4 regions of the Alteromonas sp. MmMcT2-5 genome follow, and region 3 is predicted to be linked to each of the others. Evidence: predicted binding sites of a transcription regulator. Region 3 holds the regulator's gene; each other region holds the start of a gene.
The links. The regulator FNR, encoded in region 3, switches genes on or off when oxygen is low (the NO sensors DNR and NnrR bind a similar motif). The targets are predictions, from matches to a motif close to TTGATCTAGATCAA.
Positions count from the first base shown of each region.

Region 1 (2,208 bases), on a different contig from region 3:
TTGCATAGCCAGACTCTTCACAACGGTCAATCACTTCACCAACAAATTGCTGTTTATCGCTGACTGAGTGGCCATACTCATAGTTCTGATACGCGTGGTGCGCATGGCGACGCAAGAAACCCTCGGTATAACCTCGATGAGCTAAAGTTTCCAAGCTTCCCATTAATGTACTATCAAAAGGCTTTCCTGCTACCGCGTCGTCAATTGCTTTTCTATAGACTTGAGCGGTTCGGGCACAGTAGTAATGTGATTTAGTGCGGCCTTCTATTTTTAAACTATGCACGCCCATTTGGGTTAACCTGCCAACATGTTGCACGGCACGCAAATCTTTAGAATTCATAATATAGGTGCCATGTTCGTCTTCAAAAGCTGGCATCAGTTCTCCAGGCTTTTCCTTTTCTTCTAACATAAACACTTTGGGGCTTGGCGTGCCTTCACCAAGGGTAGGATTTACCACTTGAGGTGCTGTAACTGCCTTATTAATCTCACTGGTTAGAACGATGTCGCCAGTTTCGTTTTCCTCGCCTGCCTTAACATCGTAAGACCATCGACAAGCATTGGTACAAGTGCCCTGATTAGGATCGCGTTTATTCATATATCCAGACAATAAGCAGCGCCCCGAATACGCCATACAAAGCGCGCCATGCACAAACACTTCCAACTCCATGTCTGGAACATGCTCGCGAATAGTTTCAATTTCTTCCAAAGAGAGCTCTCGGGACAAAATAACGCGCTCTATGCCTTGTTTCTGCCAAAACTTCACCGTGGCGTAGTTCACCGCATTGGCCTGCACACTCAAGTGAATAGGCATTTCAGGGAAGGCGTCGCGCACCATCATAATAAGCCCTGGGTCCGACATAATTAACGCATCGGGCTTCATAGCAATTACTGGTGAAATATCTTTTAAGTAGGTACCTAGCTTACTGTTGTGCGGAGCAATGTTGCTTACTACATAGAACTTTTTACCTAAAGCATGTGCTTCTTCTATGCCTATCGCTAAGTTTTCAAGGCTGAATTCGTTGTTTCTTACGCGAAGCGAGTAGCGTGGCTGCCCAGCATAAACAGCATCAGCGCCATAGGCGAAAGCGTAGCGCATGTTGCGTAAGCTACCCGCAGGTGCAAGCAACTCTGGCGCGATTAACGTTTGGTTTGGCAATGTTGAAACTGAGTCTTCACGTAGGTTAGAAGAGCTGCGATTAGGTGATAATTTTGAAGTCATAGATAAAAACCGCTACTAGACGCTTTAAACAAGGCGGCGGATTTTATAAGCCGTAAAATACCTCTACAACTCAAACAAAGCTTGGTGTTGACCAAGATCAAATAATTTGTTGTCGCTCATGTTTTTGAATGTTTAAACGGCAATTGAGCAGAGTCAATGCCAGCTGTTTTCTTCCATATAGTTGCGTTTTTAGTGCATTACCTTCGGTAGGAAAAACCAAGCCTGTTCACAGCTAAATAACAAGCAAAAAGAGCGCACTAAACGATGAACTACCATGGGCAAAACCCACCACATAGGGTAGGCTAGAAATTCACAATAATAAGGACTAACTGCATGCTGCAATTGAACATTTTTCATAAAGCGGCGCGACAAGTAAAAGCATCGGGCAAATCGGCCATTGCGATTACCGTATTATTTGTCGTGTCTACGTCTTCCGCATTGGCAGCGCTGCCAAGCATTGGTGAATTCACCAGCGATATGACCAAAAAAGATGGCTTAATTCCTGTTTACTATGACGATGAAAGTGACAAAGTTTACTTGGCGGTGCCAACAGACCACGCCGAATACCTGTTTCAAAGTAGTTTGCCGTATGGCGTAGGGTCTAACGACATTGGCCTTGATCGCGGCCAGCTAGGCAATACGCGTTTAGTAAGCTTTGAAAAATTTGGAAACAAGGTTTTATTAAAGCAGCACAACACCAAATATCGAGCAGCTCACGGCAGCGACGCTGAGAAACAGAGCATTGATGAAGCCTTTGCTGATTCGGTTATCGCAGGTTTTACGCTGGTAGCCAAAAACGACCGTGCCAGTCTAATAGATTACACACCGTTCTTATTAAGCGATATTCACGGCATTGGCAATCGCTTAGCGGGAACTAACCAAGGCAGTTTTAGCGTAGATAACATGCGAAGCGGCGTGTATTTACCTAAAACCAAAGGCTTTGAAAAGAATACTGAATTAGAGGCTTTAGTCACCTTTGCAGGTAAGAA
Region 1 is NZ_JAKRFB010000021.1:18,141-20,348, forward strand. It holds gene yegQ (tRNA 5-hydroxyuridine modification protein YegQ) at 1-1,219, opposite strand, end outside; gene MHN09_RS10560 (zinc-dependent metalloprotease) at 1,553-2,208, shown strand, end outside.
Region 1: the regulator FNR is predicted to act here: its motif matches at 1,307-1,320, upstream of yegQ (tRNA 5-hydroxyuridine modification protein YegQ).

Region 2 (2,208 bases), on a different contig from region 3:
GTATTCAACTTTGAGTTTTCGAGTAATGGTGAGGATCGATATACTGGGGAAGTTGAATTGATAGGTGTAAGGGTTATGCGAACAGAGGTGCCGCCGCATAGAGTTTAAGCTTCTATGTCAAAAAGCGTGAGCGGTTCTTAATTCACCATTCAGGTCAGGTTTTACATAACAAATGCATACGGATTGGTAATAAACAACGCAAAAAAAGGGGAACCTAGCGGCTCCCCTTTTTCCTGGAATTTTGAGTATCCTTCTCCGCGATCCTTTGCGACTAAAATCTTCCCGATTAAAATCCGTATACGCCCCTTTCCATCTACTCTCGCGCCTTCCTGTGCGAGCTACACTTCCATGCGTAGGTCCCTTTCCTTTTTTCCTAAATTACTGCACATCCTACATGCAGTGTTCCTCATCCTGAGGCTGTCCTTGTCAGGCTCCGCTGACGATCCCTTCCTTCGTTCCATTTTTCGCTGCACATCCTGCTACAGCTTTGCTAATCCTTTAGCATGTCCTTCTTTCATCCTTGGTTTGATCGTCCATGCAAACTAGAAATTCCTTGATGGCTCTCCTGCCGTTGGCTCCTTGCCTCTAGCTCCTTGCTAGCTTTAGTCCCTTTATCCCTGCAACGTCCTGTTTGTGATGTCCTATCACGTTTCTCGTCCTTGAATTCCTTTATTCCCTATCAAATCCGTTTTCAACGTCCGTTTAATGCAGCATCCTATCTGCTTTCTCTTCCCTTTACTCACTGCCTTGTGAGAGTCTCATCCTTAAGTTGTCCTAACTTATTCCGTTGATGATTCCTTACTCAATCCGTGACTCGTCGTGTTTCCTTGTGACATGTTCATAGTATCCCTTCCAATTATTACCGCCATATTGAATTACAGGGATTTAAGAAAGTTTTTTGTACGACTTTCGACTACTTTTAAAAATATGCAATAGAATCAAAGACTTTATACTTTAGTATAATTTTTTATTTCAGAATTTAGGTAAGATCACTCACAGCGTTTGTAGGAAATGTCTTACAAGCGAATGAGGCAAAAATGCATTTTTGTAAATATGCTAGGAAACGAGAGGACAACCAAGAAAGCGTTAGCAAAGTTTACCTACATCTTGAGTTACTTTGAAAGCTAAGCTTGTGACTACAAGTTTAATGGACGGTACTTTTCCTCAATGGCATAGCAATGCAGACGACATATTAGTTATAAGCATATAAGAGCGAATATCTAATCGTGCTCCGTTTACGCTTGTCTAAAGCGCGGTGAAAATTTGCAATACCTTTTCCACTATCGATTAAAAAATAAACTATTCTTATATTGACTGGGATCAATATCATTAGCGATTAAATCTTGTTAACTATTAGCAGCTGATAAGTCAAAGCTTAGGTAGTTCGGCTCACCATAATCTACTTATTATTGCGATAGGAGACTTATTATGAGTAATTTACCCATAACTAATCGTTCCAGTGACAGTAAATCAAACAGCTTCTTGTCTAGCTTCTTTGGACAAAAGGCCCTTGATAACTTCTTTCAAGATTTTTCTAGTCATTTTCCCTTTTCAAAAGAGTCCTCCGGTCTTATAGACACCAAACTAGATTTCGTTACGCCCAAGGTCGATATTGTTGAGCGTAAAAAAAGCTATGAATTGACTGCGGAATTACCGGGGTTAGAGAGTAAGGACATAAAACTATCGCTGTCAGACGACATTCTCACTATAAGCGGGGAGAAGAAGTATGAAAGCGATGAAGATAAAGAAGACAACATACACGTGATGGAACGTAGTTACGGCAGTTTTCAGCGTAGTTTCAGGTTACCTGTGAGCGTAGAGCAAGATGCTATTAACGCAAATTTTAAGAAAGGAGTACTCAAGATACTTCTTCCTAAATCGGCTAAAGCACAGGAATTACAGCGTAAGATTGAGATAACAGACTAGATACAAATAGCGCCAGGGACGGCTGAATTCGGAGCCTGATATGAATGCTGAAACAGATATTTACCAGATAATGAAAGATACCTTAGTTTTAGTCTTGGCCGGTGGCCAGGGCTCAAGGTTGAAAGAATTAACCAAAATGCGCGCTAAGCCTGTACTAGAGTTTGGGAGCCACTGTCGTATTATAGATTTTCCATTATCGAACTGTGTTAATTCAGGTCTAAAGCAAATTGCCGTGCTGACTCAGTATAAGTCACAGTGTTTAATTCGCCATTTGATGCAGCA
Region 2 is NZ_JAKRFB010000001.1:77,962-80,169, reverse strand. It holds gene MHN09_RS00395 (DUF3301 domain-containing protein) at 1-108, shown strand, start outside; gene MHN09_RS00390 (Hsp20/alpha crystallin family protein) at 1,429-1,926, shown strand; gene glgC (glucose-1-phosphate adenylyltransferase) at 1,967-2,208, shown strand, end outside.
Region 2: the regulator FNR is predicted to act here: its motif matches at 1,311-1,324, upstream of MHN09_RS00390 (Hsp20/alpha crystallin family protein).

Region 3 (2,208 bases):
ACCGCGTCGTGATAGGTATCGGGGTCGAACTCAGGTACTTCTATGGCGATATTAAGTGGTGTAGAAGGGTAACTGTTGACCAAATTTACGCTCCCTTTCAATAAAGAGGCGTAGTCGTTAGCAATGAGGGTGAGCTTATCGTTAAGTGCGGCATGCTCATCGTCTTCACTGCCTACGTTTACTGCAGCAATAATCTCTCCTCCTTCTGGCCAGTCGTGCTCTTTAACGAGCAATACTGGGCGAGGGCATTTACGCATTAAATGCCAGTCGGTGGGGGTGAAAATAACAGAAGCAAGATCGTCGTGCTTTTTGGTTGCCTTTACCACTAAATCTATCTGATTGTTTAGGGTGTAGTAAATGATCGACTCATACGCACGATTATTCCATTCTACAACGATATCAGTTTCAGTGAATCCTTGTTCTCTTAAGTGGGTGGCAAGCCATTTTGCATGCTCCTTTGTAACTGCATCGCGCATTGACTCGCGCTCATCCGGGCTAAGCATGGTCGTCATATCATAAGATAAGTCGTATACCACCATCATTGCGGTAACTGAAGCGCCTGTTTTTGAAGCGAGTTCATAAGCTCGGCTTAGTGCAGGTTGGTTATCGCGCTCGGCATCTACCACGGCCAGAATTCGTTTACACTCAATCATAACGTCCCCCTAACTACGAAACTTAGTAGCGGCTGTCGAAATCGAAGCTTTCTAATACTAACTATAAACGACATTGGGAAAAACGTAAGTTGTTTTAGATCAAGAATTTTACGAGGCGACCATGAGTGAACCTACCTAATTGAATATGGAGCAACCGGCGTGGCGCTGAAAGGGTAGATAGGTGGCTAACACAGGTTACAAAAAAGCGCGCTTAGTGCGCGCCTTATTTAACACTTAAAAAGGACTAACCGCAGACAACGCTAGGGCCGTTAAGCGCCGCTAGTTTGGTGTTTAGCCTATCGAAATCCAAAATAGTAATAAGCTTGCCGTCTACTTTTATGATGTTGTCTTTTTGAAAACGGCTTAACAGACGACTAATCGTTTCAATCGTTAATCCTAAATAGTTTCCAATTTCGTTGCGCGTCATGGTTAAGTGGAATTCTCTATGGGAAAAGCCACGCTCTTCAAAGCGTTGCGACAGGTGTGAGATAAAATACAGTAAGCGCTCTTCTGCGGTACGCTTGTTTAAAAGCATGATCATGTCGTGATCTTGTTTTATTTCAGCGCTCATGAAGCTCATGATCTGGTGGCGCAGCTTTGGAAATTGCACTGACATTTCGTCGAGGGTCTCGTAGGGAAGCTCACACACCATGGCAGTTTCTAACGCAGAAGTATAGCTTTGGTGTTTGTTCTCTCTTAATGCATCGAAACCGATAATATCACCAGGAAAGTGGAAGCCGGTAATCTGTTCTTCACCTTCGGTATTAGTCACAAATGATTTGAATGAACCGGTTCTCACTGCAAATAGAGAACGGAATTTATCACCAGTTTGAATCAGCGTGTCACCTTTATGAAGCGGCTTCTTGCGTTCAATAATATCGTCAAGAGACTCGATTTCTGTTTTGTTTAACGCCACCGGTAAACACAGGTGACTGAAACTACAGTTTTGACAGTGAATAGAAAATTGGCTTCCTTTGCTCATAATGCACGCTCTCTAAAAGAATACCCGACAATAATACACCCATTTTTAAACGATTGCGCCATGAATAAGATAAGCTGCATATATTGCCATTATTACTGCAATAATTTGTCTAAAATGGTTATGTTGAAAACTTCGAACAATATATTGGCTACCAGCGCTTGCAGCGAGCAAGGTGGGTAATGTACCCAAACCGAAGAAGAACATAATAGCAGCGCCTTCTAGCGCGTTACCCGCCGCGAGAGACCAGGTAAGTGTGGAATACACCAAACCGCAAGGAAGCCAACCCCAAATAAAACCATAAGGCAACGCACTTAAAGGGGTCTTAAAGGGCAAAAAGCGTTTTGAAAGCGGCTGGACTTTGGAAAATAGGCCTTTACCCGCATTTTCCAGCACTGTTAAGCCAGTCCACCACTTACCCAAATAACACGCCAGTAGAAGCAACATGATTCCGCTAAGTAGGGAAAGGGCATAGTTGGCAAGAGGTATATAATCTGCTGCAATTTTTCCAAGTGCCCCGGTTATTGCTCCGGCGATGGTGTAGCTCACTATACGTCCCATGTTATAGGCAAGGGT
Region 3 is NZ_JAKRFB010000022.1:66,432-68,639, forward strand. It holds gene uspE (universal stress protein UspE) at 1-653, opposite strand, end outside; gene fnr (fumarate/nitrate reduction transcriptional regulator Fnr) at 898-1,635, opposite strand; gene MHN09_RS11130 (sulfite exporter TauE/SafE family protein) at 1,681-2,208, opposite strand, start outside.

Region 4 (2,208 bases), on a different contig from region 3:
TACCTTTTGGAAACGACGTTCAAGTGCTGCGTCTTTTTCAATGTACTGACGATATTCATCCAGTGTTGTAGCACCAACGCAGTGAAGTTCACCACGGGCTAACGCAGGTTTAAGCATATTACCTGCATCCATCGCTCCATCGCCCTTCCCTGCACCTACCATGGTGTGCAGTTCGTCAACGAATAAGATCACGCGGCCTTCTTCTTTAGCCAGCTCATTAAGCACTGCTTTAAGGCGTTCTTCAAACTCACCGCGATATTTAGCTCCCGCCACTAACGCGCCCATATCAAGGGCAAGAACACGCTTGTTCTTTAAGCCCTCAGGCACTTCGCCATTAATGATGCGCTGAGCCAACCCTTCAACAATAGCCGTTTTACCCACACCCGGCTCACCAATGAGTACTGGGTTGTTTTTGGTTCGACGCTGCAGTACTTGAACAGTTCGGCGAATCTCATCGTCTCGACCAATGACCGGGTCGAGCTTGCCTTGTTCTGCTCGCTCGGTTAAATCTGTCGTGTATTTTTCAAGCGCTTGACGTACATCTTCAGCATTAGGATCCGTGACCTTCTGGCCACCACGCATGTCGTCTATTGCGCTTTCAATAGCTTCTTTAGTGATATTCAGGCTTTTGAGGATTTCCCCCAAGCGCCCTTTATCTTGTAGCGCCGCTAGAACAAAGATTTCTGAAGTGATGTATTCGTCTTTTCGCTGCTGCGCTATCTTGTCACAAAGATTTAGCAAAATGCCGCTGTCTTTACTTAATTGAACATCTCCCCCAATGCCTTCAATACGAGGTAGGCGCTCAATAGCTTGGCTCAGTGCTGAGCGTAGCGCATTTACATTGATGTTTGCTTGGTCAAGCAAAGGGCGTACTGACCCGCCTTGCTGATTTAGCATGGCAGTCATTAAATGGACAGGTTCAATGTATTGATGATCTCGCCCCAATGCGAGTGATTGAGCATCGGATATTGCGAGCTGAAATTTACTGGTAAATCTATCTAGTCTCATAATCTCAACCTAATTAATGAACAACTATACCTGCGTTAACACGCCGCGATTACGAACATTTTAACTCTCGCTGAGTGGGTAATGCTCTATGCGGAATGGCATTCTTTATGTTCTAGTTATGTAGGCTGCTCAATTGCGATTCAAGTATGAGATTAAAAAGTTAGCCAAAAAGATAACAAATAATGTATGAAGTTTGATCTAGCGCAACTGTTTGATCAGACTAAAACTGCCGCCTTTTTTTAAATAGTTTAAAGCAGGCCTATTACGCTAACTATACGCCCAGTCGTGCGCTTATTTTGATGTGTAGCTCTTCGGTGAGAGTAAAAACGCTGTTCGTCAGTGTAAGTACACAAGTTACTTTGTGTAATACTCTCAACGCCAGCTTGCTGCAATTGCACCTGTGCCACTAGAGGTAGATCTAATAAGTACTTCCCTCTATTAGAGCTATTGGCAATGGCACCGTCTATATGGCGAAACTTACTCGCCAACTGTGCATCAACTTCGTAGCAGGGCCCGCTGATTGCAGGACCAACCCAAGCGATGAGTTTTTTTGCATCGCTGCCAAAGTGTGAAACAGCACTTCCGATAATGTTAGTATCGAGACCTTTCCAACCAGCATGTACTGCCGCCACTTCTTGACCGCTTTCATCACACAATAAAATGGGCACGCAGTCTGCGGTCATTACCGCACAAAAATGCGATGTTGAAGAAGAATACGACGCATCAGCGGTGGTATCTGCGCTCGGCAATGACACCACGCGGTTGCTGTGCACTTGCTCCAACCATGTGATCTTTTCACTATGTGGAATCAGGCGTCTATTGGCTTTCACTAGTAGGAGGTCGTCCCCCACGTGGGCGCCAACGTTTAAACCTGCAAAATCCCCTATGCTTGTACCTCCCATTCTTGTCGTTGTGTATGCAACAACATTTGCGGGACATGACCACGCTGGCGTAATCAAATCCAGCGTGGATGATATAGGTGAATTTGCATCTGACAATGTCATAAGTTCGCCTTACTCATTAAAGCATATCTTGTGGATTGTCCGCGGTGTCTTTTTTCACGGCTTTAAGCAAGTCCTGCATATCTTGAGGTAGGGGAGCTTTCCACGTCATCCACTCTTCAGTTTCAGGGTGAAACAGCGAGAGCTGTGCGGCGTGCAACGCCTGACGTTGGAATCCGCGAAGCGCAGCGATAAATTC
Region 4 is NZ_JAKRFB010000050.1:15,876-18,083, forward strand. It holds gene clpB (ATP-dependent chaperone ClpB) at 1-1,008, opposite strand, end outside; gene pgeF (peptidoglycan editing factor PgeF) at 1,257-2,012, opposite strand; gene rluD (23S rRNA pseudouridine(1911/1915/1917) synthase RluD) at 2,029-2,208, opposite strand, start outside.
Region 4: the regulator FNR is predicted to act here: its motif matches at 1,202-1,215, upstream of clpB (ATP-dependent chaperone ClpB).